Regions from separate parts of the Kocuria sp. ICS0012 genome, predicted to be linked through region 3. Evidence: riboswitches for the same ligand, from Rfam matches in the RefSeq annotation. Region 3 holds a riboswitch; each other region holds the start of a gene.
What was found. A riboswitch is a leader RNA that binds a small molecule or an ion and turns the genes downstream of it on or off. The one in region 3 is predicted to bind thiamine pyrophosphate.

Region 1 (7,736 bases), on a different contig from region 3:
TTGTCTCTGGCCGCGCCGTGTGAGGCCCGGGCGCGAGATGACACCCCGTCGGCGCATCGTGATGGAATCACCCCATGAGCCCAATACCTCGTCCGCGCCCGTTCACCCAGGTCGACGTCTTCTCCCGGGAGCCCTATCTGGGCAACCCGGTGGCGGTCGTCCTGGATGGCACCGATCTCACCGACGACGCCATGGCCCGCTTCGCGCGCTGGACCAACCTGTCCGAGACCACGTTCGTGCTCCCACCCACGGACCCGGACGCCGACTACCGGCTGCGCATCTGGACCCCGGACCGTGAACTGCCGTTCGCCGGTCACCCCACCCTGGGCTCGGCCCACGCATGGCTCACCGCGGGCAACACCGCGCGTGCCAAGGACGTCATCGTCCAGCAATGCGCCGCGGGCCTCGTGCGGATCCGCCCGTCCGACGACGGCGCACTGACCTTCGAGGCCCCACCCACCGACCGCACGGGAGACCTGGGCCCGGAATTGCTCGGGGGCGTAACCGCGGCCCTGGGCCTGCGGGACGAGCAGGTCGTCGCCCATCAGTGGGTTGACAACGGCCCCGGCTGGGCCGCGCTGCTTCTGGCTGGCGCCGAGGACGTCCTGGCGATCGAGCCCGACCTTCCCGCTCTCCACGGCGCCAAGATCGGCGTGGTGGGTCCCCACCCGCAGAGCAGCCCGCACCAGTTCGAGGTCCGCGCCTTCGTGGGTGGCACCGGCGGGTACGAGGACCCCGTCACGGGAAGCCTCAACGCGAGCCTGGCCCAGTGGCTCATCCGTACGGACCGGGCGCCCGCGAACTACATCGCCCGACAGGGCACCCTCATGGGACGCAGCGGCCTCGTGACCGTGACGTCGGACGGGGACCACGTGTTCGTGGGCGGACACTGCACCGCGTGCATCGACGGGACGGTGCTGCTGTGAACCCCCGGGGCACCGAGCAGGGCGCGTCCCTGCACCTGGTCTTCGACGGCAACTGCGGGTTCTGCACGCGCTGCGTGGGATGGGCCCGGACACTGGACCGCCATGACCGGATCGCCCTGCACGCCTACCAGGTCCCCGGCGTACTGGAGCGGTTCGGACTGACGAATGCGGAGGGCAACGCGTCGGTGTGGGCCGTCCTATCCCGTTCCGGTGAGCGATCCTCGGGGGCGCACGCGGTGGCCGTGACCCTGGACACCGCCCTGGGCATCCGGGTGTTCGAGCCGTTCTACCGGTTACCGCCCGTGCGGTGGGTCCAGGACCGCGTGTACCGGTGGGTGGCCGATCACCGGGGGAAGTTCCCCGGTGTCACCCCGTGGTGCCAGCAGCACCCCGGGCGGTGCGGGACCCCGTAACGGTTCCGCTCCGCGTACCGAGCGAGCCGTGCCACCCGCGCGACGGCAATACACTGCGGCGCCATGACTCCGCCCCGACGCGCACCACCCCACCGAACACGTCGCCACCCGAGCGGTGCCATCCCACCGCGGCGCCGCCGCTCCACCGCGTTCAAAGATCGGGGCTCACCCGGGCAGCGTGTCCCGCAGCGCCCGCGCCGCCGCGGTGACGTCCTCCGCATCGGTCACGGCCCGCACGACCACGATGCGCGAGGCACCCGTGTCGAGCACGGACGGCAACCGCGCGGTGTCGACCCCGCCGATCGCGAAGAAGGGCTTGTCCCCCGCGTGCTGAGCAGCGTAGCGCGGCAGCTCGAGCCCCACGGCCGCGCGACCCGGCTTGGTGGGGGTCTCCCACACGGGCCCGGTGCAGAAGTAGTCGAGCCCGGCGTCGGCCACGGCGGCGTCCACCTGGGCCGGGGAGTGACAGGACCGCCCGATCACCACGTCGTCCCCCAGGACCCGCCGAGCCTGCGCGGTGGTGAGATCGCCCTGGCCCACGTGGAACACGTCCGCGCCGGTGAGCAGCGCGACGTCCGCGCGGTCGTTGACGGCGAAAAGTGCGCCGTGCTCACGGGCGACGTCGGCGAGCACCTCGATGGCCTCGATCTCCGCTGCGGCCTCGAGGGATTTGTCCCGCAACTGGATGATGTCCACCCCGCCCTCGTACGCGGCGTGCAGAAATTCCCGCAGGTCACCGCGCTCGCGGCGCGCCGTGACGCACACGTACAGTCGCGCCTTCTCGAGGGCGGCGCGGCGCCCGGTACCCGTCTGGCTCGTGTGTCCCATGCGGCCATCGTGGCACGAACCGCGCGCCCGCGGACACCTCGCCCGATCAGCCCGCCGCGAAGTCCCCCTGCGTTCCACAGCTAGGGGTGATTAGACTGGCAGGGCCGTTCGTCGCCGTTCGACGAACTCCACGGGAGTCCGCACACGTTGGCAACAACCACCGCAGCGGGCTGAGAGGGCGTGAGCCGCCGACCGGATCACCTGATGCGGATCATGCCGCCGGAGGGAGGAACAATGCCAGAGCACCTCGGTGACCACGTGGTCGTGGCCGGAGCTGGTCTCGTGGGCCTGGCCACGGCCTTCGAACTACGACGCCGCGGGGCCGCCGTGACCGTCGTCGATCCCCGCCCGGCGTGGGGCGCCACCCGCGCGGCCGCGGGCATGCTCGCACCGATCGCCGAGACCCAGTACGGCCAGGAACGCCTCTACCCCCTCATGCGGGCCTCCGCCGCGGAGTACCCGGACTTCGTGGAGCGCGTCACCGCGGCCACGGGCCTGCCCACGGGCTACCGCACCGAGGAGACGCTCGTGGTGGCCGCCGACGCCGCGGACGCCCAATCCCTCTCCGACCTCGCCTCACACCAGATCGCCTCCGGGATGGACGTGCAGGAGATCTCCACGCGGGAGGCCCGGCACCTGGAACCGGCTCTTGCGCCGCGGTTGAGCGGTGCGGTACGGATCGTCTCCGACCGCCAGGTGGACCCCCGGATGCTCGCGGCCGCCCTGGTGGAGACCCTGAACTGCCCGCACCTGACCACCATCGGGGACGTCCCCGACGCCGGACCGGCGCAGTGGCTGACCTCCCGCGTGGACACCGTGCTGACGTCCCGCAGGGAACCCCGCCAGGCCACGGGCGTGCAGGTGGACTCCGGTGAGGTGATCCCCGCGGACGCCGTGGTCGTGGCCACCGGGCTGACCGCCAACACCATGGGCGGGCTGCCCGAGGGACTCGACCTCCGATTGCGCCCGGTGTTCGGGGACATCCTGCGCTTGCGGGTTCCCGAGACCGCCCTGGCCCCCGGGGAATCGCATTTGCTCACGCGCACGGTGCGCGCCCAGGTCCTGGGCCGGCCCGTGTACATGGTCCCCCGCGAGGACCGGACCCTGGTGCTGGGCGCCACGAGCCGCGAGGACGGGCGCGAATCCGTACTGGCCGGTGGCGTGCACCAACTGTTGCGGGACGCGCGCGCCGTGGTCCCCGCGATCGACGACTGCGACGTCCTGGAGATGATGGCCCGCGCCCGCCCGGGAACCTCCGACGACCTGCCGTACGTGGGCAAGACCTCGGTGGCCGGGCTCGTGATCAGCACGGGTCACTTCCGTCACGGCATCCTGCTGACCCCCGTGGCGTCCCGGCTCGCCGCGGAGCTCGTGACCGGCGTCCTGGACCCGCTCGCGGACCACGAGTCCGACGCCGCGTTCCTCGCCGACACCGACCCGGCCCGGCACTCGAACCCCGCCCCCGAGGCCCCGTTCACCACACCCGAGAGCTATCCCCAGATGCATGGAGGACTCGAATGATCGCGCCCGAGACCACAGACAATTCCTCCACGGCCGTCGTGAACGGCTCCTCCGTGGCGGTGACCCCGGGGTTGACGGTCGCGAGCGCCGTCGTCGACCTCACGGGCCGCGAGATCACACCCGAGGGCACCGCCGCGGACGGCCATCCCCTGGGGATCGCCGTGGCGGTGGACGACGCCGTGATCCCCCGCTCCCTGTGGGCCACGACCCCCGTGGAAGCGGGTCAATCCGTGGAGATCGTCACCGCGGTGCAGGGAGGCTGAACATGACCACGCACGGAACCCCCCTGACCGTGGCCGGGGTGGAGCTCTCGTCCCGGCTGATCATGGGCACCGGGGGCCTCACCGATTTCGCGATGCTCGAACGGGCCCTGCTGGCCTCCGGGACGGAACTGACCACGGTGGCCCTGCGCCGCTTCGCGCCCGGCCCCGCCTCGCCAGCGGGCGCGCAAGCATCCGGCAAGGCGAACCGGGCGAGCGGTCGCGTGGGAGGTGGCGCAGCGGCGTCGTCGGCCGGGACACCGCAGGACAGCCTGTACGGGTTGCTGCGCCGCAACGACATCCGGGTGCTGCCCAACACCGCGGGGTGCTACACCGCGCGGGACGCCCTGCTGACCGCTGAACTGGGGCGCGAGGCGCTGGAGACGGACTGGGTCAAGCTCGAGATCATCGCGGACGAGGACACCCTGCTCCCGGACGGTGTGGAGCTGCTGGACGCGACCGAGAAACTCGCTCGGCGCGGTTTCAAGGTCTTCGCGTACACGTCCGACGACCCCGTGCTCGCGCTGCGGCTCGAGGACGCCGGGGCCGTGGCCGTGATGCCCCTCGGTGCTCCCATCGGCACGGGTCTGGGGATCCTCAACCCGCACAACATCGAACTCATCGCGTCCCGCGCGTCCGTGCCCGTGGTGCTGGATGCCGGGATCGGCACGGCGTCCGAGGCGGCCCTGGCCATGGAACTCGGGTCCGACGCCGTCCTGCTCGCGTCCGCCGTGACCCGCGCGCAGGATCCCGTGGCCATGGCGAGTGCCATGAAGCACGCCGTGCTCGCGGGGCACCTGGCCCGCGGCGCGGGGCGGATCGCGCGGCGCACGCACGCCGTGGCGTCCTCGCCCATGGCCGGGCGCATCGATACCGCCGACGCGCCCCGCGGGGACTGGCCCGCGCCTTCATCCACCACCCCACAGCTGGAATCGCAGGTTTCATGAGCACCCCGCTACCACCCCTCGTGGCCCCCGCCTCCGATCTGAGTCGCGAGGAACTCGAACGCTATTCACGCCACCTCACGTTGCCGCAACTGGGCGAGGAGGGGCAGCGTCGGCTCAAGAACGCACGCGTCCTGGTGATCGGCGCGGGCGGGCTCGGCGCTCCCGCGCTGCAGTACCTCGCGGCCGCCGGGGTGGGGACCATCGGCGTGGTCGACGACGACGTCGTATCCGTGTCCAACCTGCAACGCCAGGTGGTCCATGGGATGGCCGACATCGGTCGGCCCAAGGTCGATTCCGCCGCGGATGCCGTGGCCCGGCTCAACCCCCTGGTCACCGTGCACCGCCATCCCGAGCGGCTGAGCACCGACAACGCCCTGGAGATCTTCTCCGGCTACGACCTGATCATGGACGGCGCGGACAACTTCGGCACACGCTTCCTGGTCTCGGACGCCGCCGAACTCACCGGCATCCCCGTGGTGTGGGGCTCCATCCTGCGTTTCGACGGCCAGGTCTCCGTGTTCTGGTCCGGTCACGGCCCCGTGTACCGCGACCTGTTCCCGGAAGCGCCGGCGCCGGGCCAGGTCCCCTCGTGCGCCGAGGGCGGTGTGCTGGGCATGCTCCCGGCCACGATCGGCTCGGTCATGGTCACCGAGGCGCTCAAACTCATCACGGGCATCGGCCGTCCCCTGCTCGGCAGGGTCCTCATCCAAGACGCCCTGGCCCAGACGTGGCGCGAGCTCACGGTCCTGCCGGACCCGCACCGCCCACCCGTCACGGATCTCTCGCGGGTGGCGCTCGCGTGCGGTCTGCCCTCCGACGACGACGCCGCTCCCGCCCCCCACGAGACCGTCACCGCCCCGGAGCTGGCCGAGCTACTGACCGCCCGGTCCCTCGGGGAGACGTCCTTCACGCTCGTGGACGTGCGCGAGGACTGGGAGCGCAAACTCGTGGCCATCCCCGGATCCGTGCACGTGCCGCTGCAGGACGTCCTGGACCGGGGTGTCACGGCTCTTCCGGATGAGGCGGAGGGCACCGTGATCCTGCACTGCAAGGCCGGTGCCCGTTCCGCCCAGGCCCTCGCGGCACTGCGCAGGGACTACGCCCTGCGGGAGGACACCGTGAAGCACCTGGACGGCGGGGTGCTCGCGTGGATCGACCGGGTGGACCCGGCGCTGCCGCGCTACTGACCCGTTCGATCACAGCTCCTCCTCAAGGAGCGGTTTCCGCGCGTGTGTCACCATGAGGTCCAGCGGTTCGTGGTGGATAGCCGTTGGACTGACTGATCGCTTGTAGCGCGCGGCAGCTCCTCGTGAGCGATCGCTGCTGGTGAGCAACGTGTGAACGCGAAGGTCCCCGTCACCGCGGTAACGCGGGCGACGGGGACCTTTCTCGAAGTATGCGGGACAGGACCGCGCGGCCTCAACCCAGCAGGATCACGTCCAGCGTGCGCGGACCGTGGACACCCTCCACGCGTTCGAGCTCGATGTCCGAGGTGGCCGAGGGCCCCGAGATCATGGTGGTGGGCGCAGTGGGCTCCACGCGGGCCATGGCCTCCGGGATGAGCTCCACCACGGAGTCCAGCGGCACGATGCAGATGTGGTGGTCCGGCACCAGGGTGATGGCGCGCCGACCCTCGTCCGGGCGCCCGGACAGGAAGATGGTGCCCGTCTGCGCGCACGAGACCGTGGAGGAGGTCACCACGGCGTCCACCTGGTTGAGGTCCCGCACGGTCAGCGCGGAGGCCTTGCGACCGTCATTGGGGTCCACGATGGCCCGGCGCGCGGCGGTCTCCTCAGGCAACCACGCGGTGTCGAGGCCCTCGGGGATCACGTAGCGCGCGGAGGTCCCAAGCTGGGTGGCGACGCGCTGCGCCACGGTCTGCGCGGTCTCCCTGTAGACGTTGGCCTTGTAATCCAGCAACCGGTCCTCGAGCATGTCGATGATCTCGTCCCGCCCGAGGTCCGAGGTGTGCCGGTAGTCGCGGGGCACGTGGGGTGCCCGCGGGTGGTCCGCGAGCGCACCGTTGAGCCGCTCGAGGATTTCGGTCTTGGCGTCGGCGCTCATGCCGGCTCTCCGTCCTGGTTCCCGCGGCCTGCGTGGCCGTTGCGGGGTGCGATGTTGTCCTCGTGGGGGTCGCCCGTGGCAGCACTGTACGCCCCGGCCACGGCATCCGCGCCGGCACCCGGGGTGGCGGCGTCCTGGCCGGTGCCGGCCGCGGTCTCCTCGGTCCGGGCTGCCTTGGACTCGCCGTGCGAGCCCTGGGGGGTTGCCACCTCGACGGACGACGCCGGGTGGTCCTCCGCGGGCCCCGCACCGGTGCGCTCGGTTCCCGGCGCTGCAGTGACGCCGTCGCGCTCGAGTCGTTCCCCGGTCTCCCCCTCGTGCTTCTTCCACCAGTTGCGGAAGGACTCCTTGGGGGGCTCGGGGATGTCGCGCTCGGCGGTCCAGCCGCCCACCATGCCGGGCAGCCAACCGATGGCGCGGTCGCGGCCGGCGATGACACGGCCCATGGGTAGCCCGCGCTCCGCCAAGGACATCCGCTGACCAGAGGACATCACGAAGGAAGCGCCCTTCATCATGGCGTCCATCTGCGTGGGCACACCGCGGGAAGGCACGGCTCCTCGGATGCGGCGTCCTGCGCGACGCGCCCGAGAACCGAGCTCCTGGAGGGTGCCCTTCTGGGGGGCAGTGTCCTGCCCACCCCGGCCCTCGTCCGCGGTCAGGGACTTCTCCTCGCGCCAGTTGTCGTCCCCGCCCACCGCGGGGTCCTTGGAGACCGGTGCAGGGTGGGCGTGGTCCGGGCGTTTCCCGTGCTGGGCGCGGATGTCCTCGTCCCGCAGA
Region 2 (7,736 bases), on a different contig from region 3:
CGGGCGCGGGCCGCCCGTGGCGGCGGGTGACGCCGGCACACACCCCGTACACGCGCTGTGGTCCGGCCGGTGGAATGTGGTCCGGACCACCCGGAATGTGCCCCGGCCCGGGGTGACTGTGAGATACTGCCAATGGTCGGGCCTCAGCCGCACGTGAGGAACCGGCCCGGCAGGAACACCGATCTCCCTCGGTACGGACCCGCGCTCTCACAGGATCGAGCGCGTCCGGAGCGGGGCAAGTTCGCGGTCCCCACGGACCCAGCGACTCGGGCATCCACCGGCTCGCGGACAGTGCGCGTGACACACGCCGCGCCCGCGAGTACGACTTTGACTTCCGGCGGCCGCGTGGCAAACACCGGCTCGACCGACCGAGCACACCTCGGGCCCGGGTGCGGGCGGTGTCCCGAGCAGGAGCACAACTTCACATGGAACCTGAGAAGGACAACGCGGAACAGTCACCCCTCGAGACTGCCGCCACCACCCCCGTCGAGGACAGCACCACCACCGACCCCGCCGTCACGCCTGATGCACCGGCCGACGACGCCGCCGTTCCCCATTCCGAGCCCGACGCCGCCGTGCCCGCCGACACCGCTACCGGGCAACCCGCGACGACCGACGCGTCCGCCGAGGATCCGGGGACGTCCGATTCCGCGGCCACCGCTTCCGACGATGCTGGCGTTGCGCACACGCCCGCGCGCGAGATCCCAGTGGCCGAGATCCCCGAGGCCGAGCAGCCCGCGGAGAGTATCGAGGACGAGATCGCGCTCGATGTCGAGGACGCAGCCGGTGACGCCGCTGAGAGCGCCCGCGAGACGGATGAGCAGGCCGCTCTGCGCGCCGACGGGCCCGAGCAGACGACGCAGGCCGGCGAAGGAACCGGCTCGGCCGAGGCGAGCGACGAGCAGACCGACACCTCGGAACAGACGGACGCGCAGACTGTACAGGTCGAGGAGTCCGCGAACGACCAGCCCAGCACCCAGGAGAACTTCGGGGCCTTCGGTCCCGGTGCCTCCCTCATGTTCCATGCCCCGGACCCGGACGAGATCCGCCGTGCCGCCGAGGAGCAGGCTGCCCGACTGCGCGAGGCTGCCAAGGAACGCGACGCCCAGCGCGAGGCCGAGCGGGCCGCGCGCAATGACGTGGACAGCGAGGACGACAAGTCCGGCGAGGTCACGAGCAAGCGGCGTCGCCGGCGGCGTCGCGGTGACGAGGACATGGAACTCGTGGACGAGTCCGACGGCTCGGTGACCCGGGTCCGCGCCCCGCGCGGTGCCGGTGAGGGCACGGGCAGCGACGAGGTGACCGGGGTCAAGGGCTCCACGCGGCTCGAGGCCAAGCGTCAGCGTCGTCGTGAGTCCCGGCAGTTCGGCCGCCGCCGCCACGTGATCACCGAGGCCGAGTTCCTGGCCCGGCGCGAATCCGTGGAGCGCAAGATGCTCGTGCGACAGAAGGACGACCGGATCCAGATCGGTGTGCTCGAGGACGGGATCCTTGCTGAGCACTTCGTCTCGCACACCCAGCAGGACTCGCTGATCGGCAACGTGTACGTGGGCAAGGTGCAGAACGTGCTGCCGTCCATGGAGGCCGCCTTCGTGGACATCGGCCGCGGCCGCAACGCCGTGCTCTACGCCGGTGAGGTGGACTGGGACGCCGCCGAGCTGGGCAGCAAGCCCCGCAAGATCGAGAACGCCCTGAAGTCCGGGGACACCGTGCTCGTGCAGGTCACCAAGGACCCCGTGGGGCACAAAGGTGCTCGGCTCACGAGCCAGGTGTCCCTGCCCGGTCGCTACCTCGTCTACGTCCCGGGCGGTTCCATGACGGGGATCTCCCGCAAGCTCCCGGACGTGGAGCGCCAGCGGCTGAAGAAGATCCTCAAGGACCGGTTGCCGGAGGGCGCGGGCGTGATCGTGCGCACTGCGGCGGAGGGTGCCTCCGAGACCGAGCTGACCAACGACATCAACCGGCTGCGCTCGCAGTGGGAGCAGATCCAGGACAAGGCCAAGTCCACCAAGACGCTGGCCCCGGAGATGCTGTACGCGGAACCGGACCTGACCATCAAGACCGTGCGGGACGTCTTCAACGAGGATTTCACCGCCATGGTGGTCCAGGGCGAGCAGGCGTGGGACAACATCGAGGCTTACGTGACCTACGTGGCGCCCGACCTGCTGGACCGCCTCGAGCGCTGGACCGGCGATGACGACCTCTTCGAGCACATGCGCGTGGAGGAGCAGATCCAGAAGGCCCTCGAGCGCAAGGTCTTCCTGCCCTCCGGCGGATCGCTCGTGATCGACCGCACCGAGGCCATGACCGTGGTGGACGTCAACACCGGCAAGTTCACGGGCTCCGGGGGCAACCTCGAGGAGACCGTGACCAAGAACAACCTCGAAGCCGCCGAGGAGATCGTGCGGCAACTGCGGTTGCGGGATATCGGCGGGATCATCGTGGTGGACTTCATCGACATGGTTCTGGAGTCCAACCGCGATCTCGTACTGCGCCGGCTCGTGGAGTGCCTGGGCCGGGACCGCACGAAGCACCAGGTGGCCGAAGTGACCTCCCTGGGTCTCGTGCAGATGACGCGCAAGCGCATGGGTACGGGGTTGCTCGAGGTCTTCTCCGAGCCGTGCGAGGAATGCGCGGGCCGCGGCGTCGTGGTCCACGACCACCCCTTGAAGGGCCGCTCCGGCGCGGCTCCCTCCGACCACCGCGGCACTCGACACGAGCGTAAGCGTTCGCGCAACAAGCAGCACAACGGTGCGCAGGACAAGCCCAGGAACGGCAACCAGCACCACGGTTCGGACGAGCCGGACCAGGCGCGCGTGGAGGCCACCCGCACGGCGTTCGCAAACATCGCCGCGGCCTCCTCCCACGACGAGTCCGACGACGCCGCACGGAATGCTTCCCAGGGCACCGCACCGCAGTCCGGGGGCGGGCAGGCCGAGGACACCGGTTCCCAGGAGCAGCAGACCTCCCGCGGTCAGCAGGGCGGGGAGCACGCGTCCGAGAACTCCCACGGGGAGTCCGAGGGCGGGCGCCGTCGCCGCAAGCGCCGCGGCAAGCGCAGCCGCGGTCGCGGTCAGCAGGGCGAGGACAACGCCGTGCAGAACGACGGTTCCGGCCGGGACGGTTCCGGGAACGACTCGCGCGGGGATTCCCGGTCCGAGGACCGTTCCGGTGGGGACTCGTCCGCGAGCCTCACGATTCACGGCGAGGTCATCGAACTGCCCCACGGGCAGTCTGAGCAGCGGGGGAGCGAGGGCACCCAGGAGGCCCTGTCCCTGGATTCGCTGAGCGCCGCGTTCACGGATGCGGGCGAGGACGAAACCTCGACCGAGGGTGCCGTTCAGGATGCGGACGCCGCGTCCCAGCCGCGAGAGGCGGTGTCGAAGCGGTCGGCCGCCGGACACGCGCCGTCGAACTCCGGGACTGCGCAATCCAGTGCAGGGCAGACGAGTGCCGCGCAGCAGCAGAGTTCCGGGGCGGCGTCGTCCCCCGGCGGGAACCGGCCGGCGGCGGCGCCGGCGGCTCCGACCCGACGGCGCCGTGGGTCGCGGCGTGCCGTGGCGCCGGCGGCCGCGCCCGGAACCGCGAGCGTGGAGACCCACGAGTACACGCAGGAACGGCAGGTCAGCCGTTTCACCGCGGAGGCCGGGGCCGTGGCCCCCGCGGCGTCCGGTGACCAGCCCACCATCGTGGGTGTGGGCATCAAGGCTCAGGACATCACGATGACCGGCAAGCAGGACTGAGTGACCGGCGGCTGGATCCGTCGCCACGCGAGCAACACAGGGGCACCCGGGATTCCGGGTGCCCCTGTGGCATGATCGGGGACACACACACGGGGTGCTGCGCACTGCGGCTGAGAACACACCCGTCGAACCTGATCTAGCTCGTACTAGCGAAGGGATTGTCGTGGACACCACGCCTTCTACCGCCATACCCCGCGTCCTCTCGATTGCCGGAACCGATCCCACGGGCGGGGCGGGTCACGCCGCGGACCTGAAATCCATCGCCGCACTGGGCGGGTACGGGCTGAGTGTGATCACCGCAGTGGTCGCCCAGAACACCCGGGGCGTCGTGAGCGTGCACACCCCACCCGTCCAGGTCCTGCGGGACCAGCTGGACGCGGTCGCCGGGGACGTCACCCTGGACGCGATCAAGGTGGGGATGCTCGGCTCCGTGGAGGTCATCGACACGGTCCGGGACTGGCTCATGGTGGGGCGCGCACCCGTGGTCGTGATCGACCCCGTCATGGTCGCCACGGCCGGTGGGCGATTGCTGCGTCCAGACGCCGAACGGGCCCTGCGGGAGCTGCTGCCCCACGCGAATCTGATCACCCCCAACCTCCCGGAACTCGCGGTGCTGGCCGAGCGCCCCGTGGCCGCGACCTGGGACGAGGCGCTCGAGCAGGGACGCGCGGTCGCGGCGGCGTTCCATACCCGGGTCCTCGTGAAAGGTGGCCACTTGGCCGGGGACACAACCCCGGACGCCCTGTTGCTCCCCGGTCAGGACGAACCCGCCGCGTTGTTCGAGGGTCGCAGGGTGCACACGCGTAACACCCACGGCACCGGGTGCTCGCTGTCCTCCGCGGTGGCCACAGTCGTGGCGCGGACCGGGGACTGGCCCGAGGCGATCCGCACGGCCCGCACATGGTTGCGCGGTGCACTGCGCGGCGCGGACGAGTTGCACGTGGGTCACGGCAACGGTCCCGTGCACCACATGCACCACGTCCAGCACCTCGTCACGGATCCGGCGTTCGTGATGACGGCCGCCGCGGAATCCGAGGGCCCCCGGTTCACCGACGAACTGTGGGAGGAGAGCGCCCCGGTGCGTGAACGCATTGCCGCCCTGGCGTTCATCCGGGGCCTCGGGGACGGCACCCTGGACCCAGGCGAGTTCGAGCTGTACCTGGACCAGGACATGCAATATCTGCAGTACTACTCCCGGGCGCTGGCCCTGCTCGCGGCCTCCGCCCCGGACGAGCGTTCGCGCGAACACTTCGCCGCGGCGTCGGCCTCCGTGGTCTCGGTCGAGTCCGCGCTGCATCGCGCCCGGCTCGGGGACCGGGAGCCCATGCCGCCGAGTGACGTCACGAGCAGTTACGCGGACTTCCTGCTGGCGCGCACGGGTCAGGACGGCTTCGCGGTGGGCTCCGCCGCGATCCTGCCGTGCTACTGGCTCTACGCCCACGTGGGTGCGGAGCTCACCCGTCGTGCCCGCGTCGCGGGACCGCAGCACCCGTTCGCCGACTGGCTCAGCACGTACGACGATCCGGACTTCCAGACCGCGACCGAGTCGGTGCGCGAGATCGTGGACCGGGAGGCCGCCCACGCGGACCCGGCCACCCGGGAGCACATGCGCCGCGCGTTCCACCGGGCGTGCGCGCTCGAGCTGGCCTTCTTCGCGCAGACGACCCCGGCGACGTCGGCGGAGGGCGAGCGGCGCGCCGCGGCGCAACTGGCATGACTTCGGGTGATCGGGTAGGCTGGGGTGTCGGTGCCGAGCGCCGGTGTGTGTCATATCCAGTTCACGCACCAGGTTGCGGCACACTCGGGCGAACATCCTGAATCGATGCGATAGCCACGCGGAGAATGCGGTCGGTCACGGATCACCGCGGCGTGATGTCTCGACATTCGCAGTCCTCCAGGAGTACGCCCGACCCACACACGTAGTCCATAGATGTCGAGAGAAGTGAGTTCCCAAGTGGTGTACGCGATTGTCCGCGCAGGCGGCCGCCAGGAGAAGGTTTCCATCGGAGACCTCGTGACCCTTGACCGCGTCGCCGGCGAGGCAGGCAGCACCGTAGAGCTTCCTGCGCTGCTGCTGGTCGATGGGGACAAGGTCACCTCCGACTCCAAGACCCTGGCCAACGTCAAGGTCACCGCCGAGATCGTCGAGGACCTGCGCGGTCCCAAGATCTCGATCATGAAGTACAAGAACAAGACCGGTTACAAGAAGCGTCAGGGCTTCCGCGCCGAACTGACCACCGTCAAGGTCACCGGCATCGACGCCTGAGCATCCGGCTCCTCACATACGTTTCCAACGAAGGTAGGCACACACCATGGCACACAAGAAGGGTGCGAGCTCCACTCGCAACGGCCGTGACTCCAACGCCCAGTACTTGGGTGTGAAGCGCTTCGGCGGCCAGTCCGTTAACGCTGGCGAGATCATCGTCCGCCAGCGCGGCACGCACTTCCACCCGGGCGTGAACGTGGGCCGCGGCAAGGACGACACCTTGTTCGCCCTGGCTGCTGGCGCCGTCGAATTCGGCACCCGCCGCGGTCGCCGCGTGGTCAACATTCAGACCGCCGAGTAATTCTCATTCGGACCCCTGGGTCCACCCGCCGCCACGACCCCGTGGCGGCGACCACTAGAGGGTGGGCGCTTCACGCGCTCACCCTCTAGTCTTTTCAGAAGACCCCGGTCGACCCGCTCGCAGCAGGTGACCCCTACCACCGAGGAGCCGCGTGGCTAGTTTTGTAGATCGAGTGATCGTGCACGCCACGGGCGGTAACGGCGGCCACGGCTGCGTGTCCGTCAAGCGCGAGAAGTTCAAGCCCCTGGGCGGCCCGGACGGCGGCAACGGCGGCGACGGCGGTTCGGTGATCCTGCGTGTGGACGGTCAGTCCACCACGCTGTTGGGTTTCCACCACGCACCCCACCAGAAGGCCCCCAACGGTGAGCCCGGCAAGGGGGACATGCGCCACGGTTTCAAGGGCCAGGACCTCGTGCTGTCCGTCCCGGACGGCACCGTGGTCAAGGACCGGCAGGGCAACGTGCTCGCGGACCTGCTCGGTGAGGGCAGTGAGTTCGTGCTGGCCGGTGGCGGCCAGGGCGGACTGGGCAATGCCGCACTGTCCTCGCCTAAGCGCAAGGCCCCGGGCTTCGCTCTGCTCGGTGTGCCCGGTGAGGAACACCAGGTCGAGCTCGAACTGAAGTCCATCGCGGACATCGCCCTGGTGGGCTTCCCCTCCGCGGGCAAGTCGAGCCTGATCGCGGCCATGAGTGCCGCGCGCCCCAAGATCGCGGACTACCCGTTCACCACCCTGGTGCCCAACCTGGGTGTGGTCCAGGCGGGTGACACCCGCTTCACCGTGGCGGACGTGCCGGGGTTGATCCCGGGTGCTTCGGAGGGCAAAGGGTTGGGACTCGAGTTCCTGCGGCACGTGGAGCGCTGCGCCGCACTCGTGCACGTGATCGACTGCGCCACGCTCGAACCCGGGCGGGATCCGCTGAGCGACCTGGACGCCCTCGAACAGGAACTGTCCCACTACGCCGAGGCCATCCGCGACGACGACCCCACCACGATCCCGCTGACCGAGCGCCCCCGACTCGTGGCCCTGAACAAGGTGGACGTGCCCGAGGCGCGGGAACTGGCCGAGTTCATCCGCCCCGAACTCGAGGAACGCGGCTACCCGGTCTTCGAGATCTCCACGGCCTCGCACGCCGGACTGCGGGAACTGGGCTTCGCGATGGCCGAGCTCGTCTCCCGTGCCCGCGAGCAGGAAGAACAGCGGGAGGAGCAGCGCCGCGCGGAGACCGTGCTGCGCCCGGAACCCGTGCGGCGTCGTCGAGGGAAGGACCGCAAGGAGTTCGAGATCACCCGCGAGGACCGGGCGGGGGAGCCGCTGTACCACGTGCGCGGCGTGAAGCCCGAACGGTGGGTGCAGCAGACCGATTTCAACAACGACGAGGCCGTGGGATACCTCGCGGACCGCTTCGCGAAACTCGGGATCGAGGAC
Region 3 (7,736 bases):
CCGCGCGTCACGGTGCGCCGAAGCCCGCGTCCCCCAGGACCTTCCGGCCCTCGTCACCCTGGACGAGGTCCACGAACTGCCGGGCGAGCTCCGGCTCCGCGGAATCCTTGAGGGCGACCACGGGGTAGTTGTTGACCGCCTGATCCGTGCGCGGGATCTCGACGGTCGTGACCCTGTCCTTCGCGGACTTGGCATCCGTGACGTACACGATCCCCGCGTCCGCCTGCCCGGAGGTCACCTTGCCGAGCACGTCCGTGACCGCGTTCTCCTGGCTCACGGGGTGAAGCGCGACACCGTTGGCCTTCTCGATCTCCTGCGTGGCCGCACCGCACGGTACCTCCGGGGCGCACGTGACCAGCTTGACGTCCCGGTCCACCACGTCCCGGAAGGAGGTGATGTCCGCGGGGTTGTCCTTGGGTACCGCGAGGGTGAGCACATTGGTCGCGAACACGCTCGGCTCCCCCGCGGCCAGGCCCGCGTCCGTGAGCTTCTTCATGTTCTTCTGGTCAGCGGAGGCGAAGACGTCCGCGGGGGCGCCCTCGGTCAGCTGTTGCACGAGCCCGGACGAGCCTCCGTAGTTCATGCTGACCTTCACCCCCGGGTGCGCCGCCTCGAACGTGCGCGCGAGCTCGTCGAAGGAATGGGTCAGCGAGGCCGCCGCGGACACCCGCAGGGTCGTCTCCTGATCGGACGACGACGCCGCGTTCCCTCCCCCGTCCGACGCTCCCGCGCACCCGGAGAGCGCCACCGCGCTCACCGCGCAAGCCAGGGCGCGCATGCGTGTCGCCGCGCGCCCCATCACTTGCGCCCCTCGGTCTCGACGATGACCGCGGTGGACTTCACCACGGCCGTGGCCACGGACCCCGGTTCCAGCCCCAGGTCACGCACCGCTTCCGTGCTCATGAGCGAGACGATCCGGTGCGGGCCGCACTGCAGCTCCACCTGGGACATCACGGGATCGGAGGTCACCGCGGTCACGAGTCCCACGAGGCGGTTGCGCGCCGAACTGTTCACCCCGGCGGGATCCTGAGGGCTCACGGCGTTGTCGCGCGCGTATGCCGCGAGTTCGGCGCCGTCCACCACGGCGTACCCCGCGGAATCCTTGTGCCCGGTGAGCGTGCCCTGCTCGATCCACCGCCGGACGGTGTCGTCGCTGACGCCCACGAAGGTCGCGGCCTGGGAGATACGGAGGTGGGTCATGGGAGGAGTTTATCCGCATCCGCGGAACCACGGCCGTGTTTGAACCGCACTTGCGTAGTGTTGACCTGACACGCGACGACGCCGCGCGGCCCGGGCCGCGCGGCGTCGTCGTCCCCTACAGGGCTCATTCGTGGGAGAACCGCGCCTTACGCTTCTCCGCGAACGCGGACATGCCCTCCTTCTGGTCCGCGGTGGAGAACAGCCCGTGGAAGACCCGCCGCTCGTGCTGGACGCCGGCCCACAACCCGGACTCGTACGCGGCATTGACGGTCTCGACCGCGTGCTGGGCCGCGGGCTTGGACATCTCCGCGATCTTTCCGGCGACCTCCAGGGCGGTGTCCATGAGCTCGTCCGCTGCGACCACGCGGGAGACCAAACCGGAACGCTCGGCTTCCTCGGCGCGCATCTGCCGTCCGGTGAGGATCATGTCCATGGCCTTGGCCTTGCCCACGGCGCGGGTGAGGCGCTGGGTGCCGCCCATCCCGGGGATCACACCCAGGGCGATCTCGGGCTGACCGAACACTGCAGTGTCCGCGGCGAGGATCAGATCGCACATCATCGCGAGCTCGCACCCACCGCCGAGCGCGTAACCGGCCACCGCGGCGATCTTGGGGGTGCGCAGCCGGGCGAAAGCGTCCCACCCCGCGAAGAAGTCCTCGTGGTACATATCGGACGCGGACTTGCCGGACATCTCCTTGATGTCAGCACCGGCCGCGAAGGCCTTCTCCGACCCTGCGAGGATCAGCGCGCCGATCCCCGAGTCACGGTCCAGCTCGGTCGCGGCGGCCACCACGTCCCGCATGGTCTGTTCGTTCAGCGCGTTCAGTGCCTTGGGACGGTTCAGGGTGATGACACCCACGCGTCCCTCGCGGCGGATTTCAATGGTCTCGTAGGAGTTCTCGTTCATGTGATCAGCATCTCATAGGTCCCTCGGGGGCGTGTCCGAGCGTGGGGGTCCAGCACCGGGGCCCAGCGCCGGCCTCCGTCCTCCGGGCCACGGGACGGGCTGGCGGTAGGCCCCTGTCCCCGCGGGAACCGGCCACTAGCATGGACGCATGCGTGAATTGCAAGCACAGATCGTTGCCGAGCTCGGCGTCTCTCCGCAGATCGATCCGGAGCGGGAGGCCCAACGCCGCGTCGACTTCCTGAGCGACTACCTCAAGGCCACGCACACCGCGGGATTCGTCCTGGGGATCAGCGGCGGCTTGGACTCCACCTTGGCCGGGCGCCTGGCTCAGCTCGCGGTCGAGAAACTGCGCGAGGACGAGATCGAGGCGGAGTTCGTGGCCATGCGGCTGCCTCACGGGATCCAGCACGACGAGGCCGACGCCCAGGCGGCGCTCGAATTCATTCAGCCGGACCGGGTCATCACGTACGACGTCGCGCCGGCCGTCCGCGGTTTCGAGTCCGCCTACGGTGCCGCGACCGGTGAGCAGCTCACCGATTTCACCCGCGGTAACACCAAGGCCCGCGTGCGTATGACGGCGCAGTACGCGGTGGGCGGGGACCACAACCTGCTGGTGATCGGCACGGATCACGCGGCGGAATCGGTCACCGGGTTCTTCACCAAGTTCGGCGACGGCGGCGCGGACGTCCTGCCCCTGGGCGGGCTGAACAAACGGCAGAACCGCCAGGTGCTCGCGTACCTGGGGGCCTCCGAGCAACTCGTGGGCAAGGTCCCCACCGCGGACCTCCTGGACGAGAACCCCGGGCGCACGGACGAGGACGAGCTGGGCCTGCGCTACGACGACATCGACGACTTCCTCGAGGGCAAGGACGTCCCCGAGGAGGTGGCCCGCAAGATCGAAAGCACGTTCCTGCGCACCCGCCACAAGCGCACGGTCCCGGTGACCCCGGCGGACGAGTGGTGGCGGGAGGGCTGATCCTCCCCGTCCGCGCGATGTCCAAGGGGACGACCCTGGCCTGACTGCGCTGGACAACCGCATTGGCCATGCCCTCCGACGGCCTGCGCCGTGCGCGACCCCGGTCCGGCCCCCCTGTGCTTAGACTGGGCCCAGTGACACGGGGTGCCGCTGCACGTTCCCACGACCCACCGGGCCGGGGAGCCCTGGATGCAATGGCTGAGATGACACCCGTCGAACCTGTCCAGTTAGTACTGGCGAAGGGATGTCACGGTGGCACCGCACGGGTGGCGCACCGCGTTCTTCGCCGTGAGCCACAGGAGTGAGCATGCGGATCGACACCACCATCGTCCTGATCACCGGGGGAGCCCGGGGTCTGGGTGAACACCTCAGCCGAGCCTTCGCCCGCGAAGGCGCCCGGGTGGTCGTGAACTACCACTCCAGCGAGGAGCGGGCCCGCTCACTGGTGCGCGAACTCGGTGAGGACAAGGTCATTGCCGTTCGGGCGGACGTGACCGATGCCGGGCAGGTGCAGCAGATGGTGGCACTCGCCCAGGACCATTTCGGTGCGCCCATCACGGTGGCCGTGAACAACGCGCTGGTGGACTTCAGCTTCAACGGGGACGCCCGCCCCTCGCTCGAAAACCTCGCCGCCGAGGATCTTTCCCAGCAGTTTACCGGCGCGGTCGTGGGCGGACTCAACGTGATCCAGGCGGTCGTCCCGGGGATGCGCCGGTCCGGACACGGGCGCATCATCAACATCGGCACCAATCTCTTCCAGAACCCCGTGGTCCCCTACCACGACTACACCGCAGCCAAGGCCGCCCTTCTCTCCCTCACCCGCACGGCGGCCAAGGACCTGGGGGCCCTGGGCATCACCGTGAACATGATCTCCGGTGGCCTGCTACGCACCACGGACGCGAGTGCCGCTACCCCGGCCGAAGTCTTCGACGCCATTGCCGCCGGTACGCCCTTGGGTCGGGTCACCACCCCGGAGGAGTTCGCGGACACCGCCCTCTTCTTCGCCTCCGACTGGTCCCGCGGCGTCACCGGGCAGAACCTCGTGGTCGACGGTGGACTGGTGATGGACTGACATGGCCGCCCCGCACGACACCGCGCGGACCCCGTCCGCCGCCCCTGCGGCGTCCACCCGTCCCACCCAGGTGAACCAGCCGCCCGGGACACCCGCCCGGACGCTGCACCTCAACGCCTTCCTCTACGGGGCCGGCCACCACCAGGCCGCGTGGCGCGCACCGGGCTCCCCGGTGCACCGCCTCACGGACATCGCCTACTACGAGGAGCTCGCCCGGACTGCCGAACGCGGTCTGTTCGACGCGGTGTTCTTCGCGGACGGGCACAGCGTGGGTGACGTCTCCGGCGGGCCCCGCTGGAGCCTGGAACCCCTGACAGCGCTGTCCGCGATGGCGCGGGCCACCGAGCGCGTCGGCCTGGTGTGCACGGTGTCCACCACGTTCTTCACCCCGTTCCACGCGGCCAGGATGCTCGCGTCCTTGGACCACATCTCGGGCGGGCGAGCGGGGTGGAACGTGGTGACCTCCATGTGGGACTCCGAGGCCCGCAACCACGGCTACCGGGCCATGCCGACCAAGGATGAGCGCTACGAGCGCGCCCGCGAGTTCGTGGAGGTGGCCCGCGCCCTGTGGGCCAGCTGGGACGAGGACGCCGTCACCGCAGACCCGGAGGGCCGGTGGGCTGAGCCCTCCAAGCTGCACCGCCTGCACCACGAGGGCCGCCACTTCCTGGTGGATGGACCCCTCACGGTCCCGCGCTCCCCGCAGGGGGAACCGGTCCTCTTCCAAGCGGGTGCCTCCGGGCCCGGCAAGGCACTCGCGGCCGACTTTGCAGAGGGGATCTACGCCGTGGCCTACGACCTGCCCGCCGCGCAGGAGTACTACGCGGCGGTGAAGGCCGAAGTGGCCCGCGCCGGGCGTGATCCCGGTTCCGTGATCGTGATGCCCGGTCTGGTCACGTACGTGGGCCGCACGCACGAAGAGGCCCTCGAGAAGCAGGCCCGCGTGGACCGTTTGCTCCCTGTGGAGCAGTCGCTCGCACAGCTCTCCACGTTCGTGGAGCAGGACTGCGCGCAGTGGGACCTAGATGCGCCCGTGCCCACGCTGCCGCCCCTGGAGGAGTTCACCGGTCCGCAGGGCCGCTACGGCACCATCCTGCGGATCATCGAGGCCGAGCGCCCCACGGTCCGCCAATTGCTCGGCCGCCTCGCCGCCGGCGGGGGTCACTGCACGATGGTGGGCACCCCGGAGTCCATCGCGGATCGCATGCAGGAATGGTTCGACAACGCCGGCGCGGACGGCTTCAACCTCATGCCGCCCGTCCAGCCGGACTCCCTGGACGACTTCGTGGACCTCGTGGTCCCCGAACTCCAGCGCCGCGGCCTGTTCCGCACCGCGTACACCGCCACCACGCTGAGGGGTCACCTCACGCGGGGTTGAGGCCCCGCTGCGCAACCCCGCCACAGGACGACGACGCCGCCCCGCACGGTGGGCGGGGCGGCATCGTCGGTGGCGTCAGCGGCGTGGTCGCCGATCGGGAGGGTCCGGTCAGAGGAACGGGCGCAGCGGTACCAGGATCGTCTCGGCGACCCGGGCCATGGGGTGGCGATCGCGCCATTGGGGCGAGGACAGCTCCTCACAGTGCTCGCTGTCGGCGAGGAAGACCTTCTCCATCTCGGCCGCGAAATCCGAGTCCACGATCTCCACGTTGGTCTCGTAGTTGAACGAGAGGGAGAGCCGGTCGATGTTGGCGGTGCCCACGGTGGACCACTCGCCGTCGATCGTGGCGGTCTTGGCGTGGATCATGCAGGCGGCGTACAGCAAGATGGTGACCCCACCCTCCAACAACTGGCCGTAGAACCCGCGGGACACCCAGTCCGCCAGGATGTGGTTGGAGTCCTTGGGGACCATGATCCGCACATCCACCCCGCGAGCTGCCGCGTCCAGGAGGCAGTCCAGGATCTGCTGGTCGGGGATGAAGTAGGGCGTGTTCACCCAGATGTGGTGCTGCGCCCTGTTGATCGCGTTCATGTACATCTCGCGGATGGGGTACACGAGCTGGATGGGCAGGTTCGCGGAGACCCGCACCTCCGGGTCCCAATTCTTGGGCGCCACCCAGTCGATGGCGTGTTCCGGGTCCCGGTCCTCGTTCCACACGCTCGCGATGGAGCTGCGTAACCCCCATACCGCAGGCCCGATCTCCCGGATATGCGTGTCCCGCCACTGCCGGGAATAGAGAGAACCGAAGTTGTAGCCCCCCACGAAACCGATGTTGTCGTCCACCACCAGGATCTTGGAATGGTTGAAGCCCGAGAACCGCAGGGGCCCCTTCCAGAACGGGCGGCGCACCACCGGCATCCGGTACACGTGGACCCGGTCCGAGAAGTCGTAGAAGGAGGACGGGATCACGAGGTTCGCGAACCCGTCGTAGATGATGAACACCTCCACGCCCCGATCCGCGGCCCGGTTGAACGCGTCCAGGAAGCGCTGACCCGTCTCGTCGTTCTTCCAGATGAACGTCTCCATGTGGATGGAGTGCTGGGCGTTGTCGATGGCATCGAGCATGTCCTGGTACACCGCCTCACCCGACGTGTAGATGGTGATGTCCGAGTCCTGCACGTGCGCGTTGAACGTCCCGGGGTGCGGGGCGTCACGCTGCTGACGCCCGTGATGCTTCCACCAGTCGAGCCCGGCGAGCGAGGCGATCACCACGGCCTGCGCCCCCAGCAGGGCACCAGCACCCGCACCGGCCGCTTTCAGGAGGATACGGCGTTCTCTGATCTCGGCTAGCGCCCGCCTTGCGTCCATGACCTCACACTACTGCGGCGTCACATGGCGCGTCCCGGATCATGACCGGACCGGCCCTGGGAATTCACACCGCCCGTCCCGCGACCAGGGGCACTGAGGTGTTACGCGGCGGGAATCCGCCGAATGGTAATCCACCCCGTCCCATAAGCCCTCGTGGAAGGACGACCTCGTGGGCGACGCCGCCACACAGAACCCGGGCGCCGCCGCATCCGTGGCCCCGGACGTCACCGCGAGCGAGGCCAGCCAGGACGCGAACGAGGCGCAGGACCAGGCCGGCGAAGCCGTGGAGTCCGCTGCCCCGCAGGCCTGCGACAACACCGTCGGAACCGATCCGCTCGGTCCCTCGTACGAGAACCCGGTCCGTCGTCCGCCCGCGGTTTCCCAGCGTGGGCCGCGGCTCGCTACGGTGGACCCCATGAGAATCGCCACGTGGAACGTGAACTCCATCCGCGCCCGCGCCGACCGCATCGAGGCGTGGCTCGACCGCTCGGACGTGGATGTCCTGGCCATCCAGGAGACCAAGGCCAAGGACGAGAACTTCCCATGGGAGCTGTTCGAGTTCGCGGGCTACGAAGTGGCGCATTTCGGCGTGAATCAGTGGAACGGCGTCGCCATCGCGTCCCGCGTGGGGCTCAAGGACGTGGAGCGCACGTTCCCCGGTCAGCCCACGTTCGGCAAACCCGGCCAGGAACCCGCCCAGGAGGCGCGCGCGATCGCCGCCACGTGCGACGGCGTGCGGATCTGGTCCCTCTACGTGCCCAACGGTCGCGGCCTGGAGGACCCCCACATGCCGTACAAGCTCGAGTGGCTGCGCGTCCTGGAGGGCCACGCCGAA

Region 1: linked by a shared signal. The riboswitch ahead of thiO (glycine oxidase ThiO) and the one ahead of A5728_RS07570 (3-oxoacyl-ACP reductase) in region 3 are both predicted to bind thiamine pyrophosphate.
Region 2: linked by a shared signal. The riboswitch ahead of A5728_RS05870 (bifunctional hydroxymethylpyrimidine kinase/phosphomethylpyrimidine kinase) and the one ahead of A5728_RS07570 (3-oxoacyl-ACP reductase) in region 3 are both predicted to bind thiamine pyrophosphate.

The regions. Positions count from the first base shown of each region.
Region 1 is NZ_LZMM01000043.1:54,367-62,102, reverse strand. Features, by position in the region: gene A5728_RS07090 (PhzF family phenazine biosynthesis protein) at 75-926, shown strand; gene A5728_RS07085 (thiol-disulfide oxidoreductase DCC family protein) at 899-1,339, shown strand; gene thiE (thiamine phosphate synthase) at 1,505-2,167, opposite strand; TPP riboswitch at 2,288-2,412, shown strand; gene thiO (glycine oxidase ThiO) at 2,402-3,688, shown strand; gene thiS (sulfur carrier protein ThiS) at 3,685-3,951, shown strand; gene A5728_RS07065 (thiazole synthase) at 3,954-4,895, shown strand; gene moeB (molybdopterin-synthase adenylyltransferase MoeB) at 4,892-6,082, shown strand; gene A5728_RS07055 (lactate utilization protein C) at 6,315-6,959, opposite strand; gene A5728_RS07050 (LutB/LldF family L-lactate oxidation iron-sulfur protein) at 6,956-7,736, opposite strand, start outside.
Region 2 is NZ_LZMM01000038.1:18,197-25,932, forward strand. Features, by position in the region: gene A5728_RS05865 (Rne/Rng family ribonuclease) at 426-3,743, shown strand; TPP riboswitch at 3,824-3,919, shown strand; gene A5728_RS05870 (bifunctional hydroxymethylpyrimidine kinase/phosphomethylpyrimidine kinase) at 3,907-5,460, shown strand; gene rplU (50S ribosomal protein L21) at 5,698-6,009, shown strand; gene rpmA (50S ribosomal protein L27) at 6,056-6,310, shown strand; gene obgE (GTPase ObgE) at 6,462-7,736, shown strand, end outside.
Region 3 is NZ_LZMM01000046.1:76,929-84,664, reverse strand. Features, by position in the region: gene A5728_RS07595 (ABC transporter permease) at 1-11, opposite strand, end outside; gene modA (molybdate ABC transporter substrate-binding protein) at 8-778, opposite strand; gene A5728_RS07585 (molybdopterin-binding protein) at 799-1,200, opposite strand; gene A5728_RS07580 (enoyl-CoA hydratase) at 1,325-2,107, opposite strand; gene nadE (ammonia-dependent NAD(+) synthetase) at 2,256-3,083, shown strand; TPP riboswitch at 3,214-3,345, shown strand; gene A5728_RS07570 (3-oxoacyl-ACP reductase) at 3,391-4,155, shown strand; gene A5728_RS07565 (LLM class flavin-dependent oxidoreductase) at 4,157-5,533, shown strand; gene A5728_RS07560 (phosphatidylserine/phosphatidylglycerophosphate/cardiolipin synthase family protein) at 5,642-6,901, opposite strand; gene A5728_RS07555 (exodeoxyribonuclease III) at 7,317-7,736, shown strand, end outside.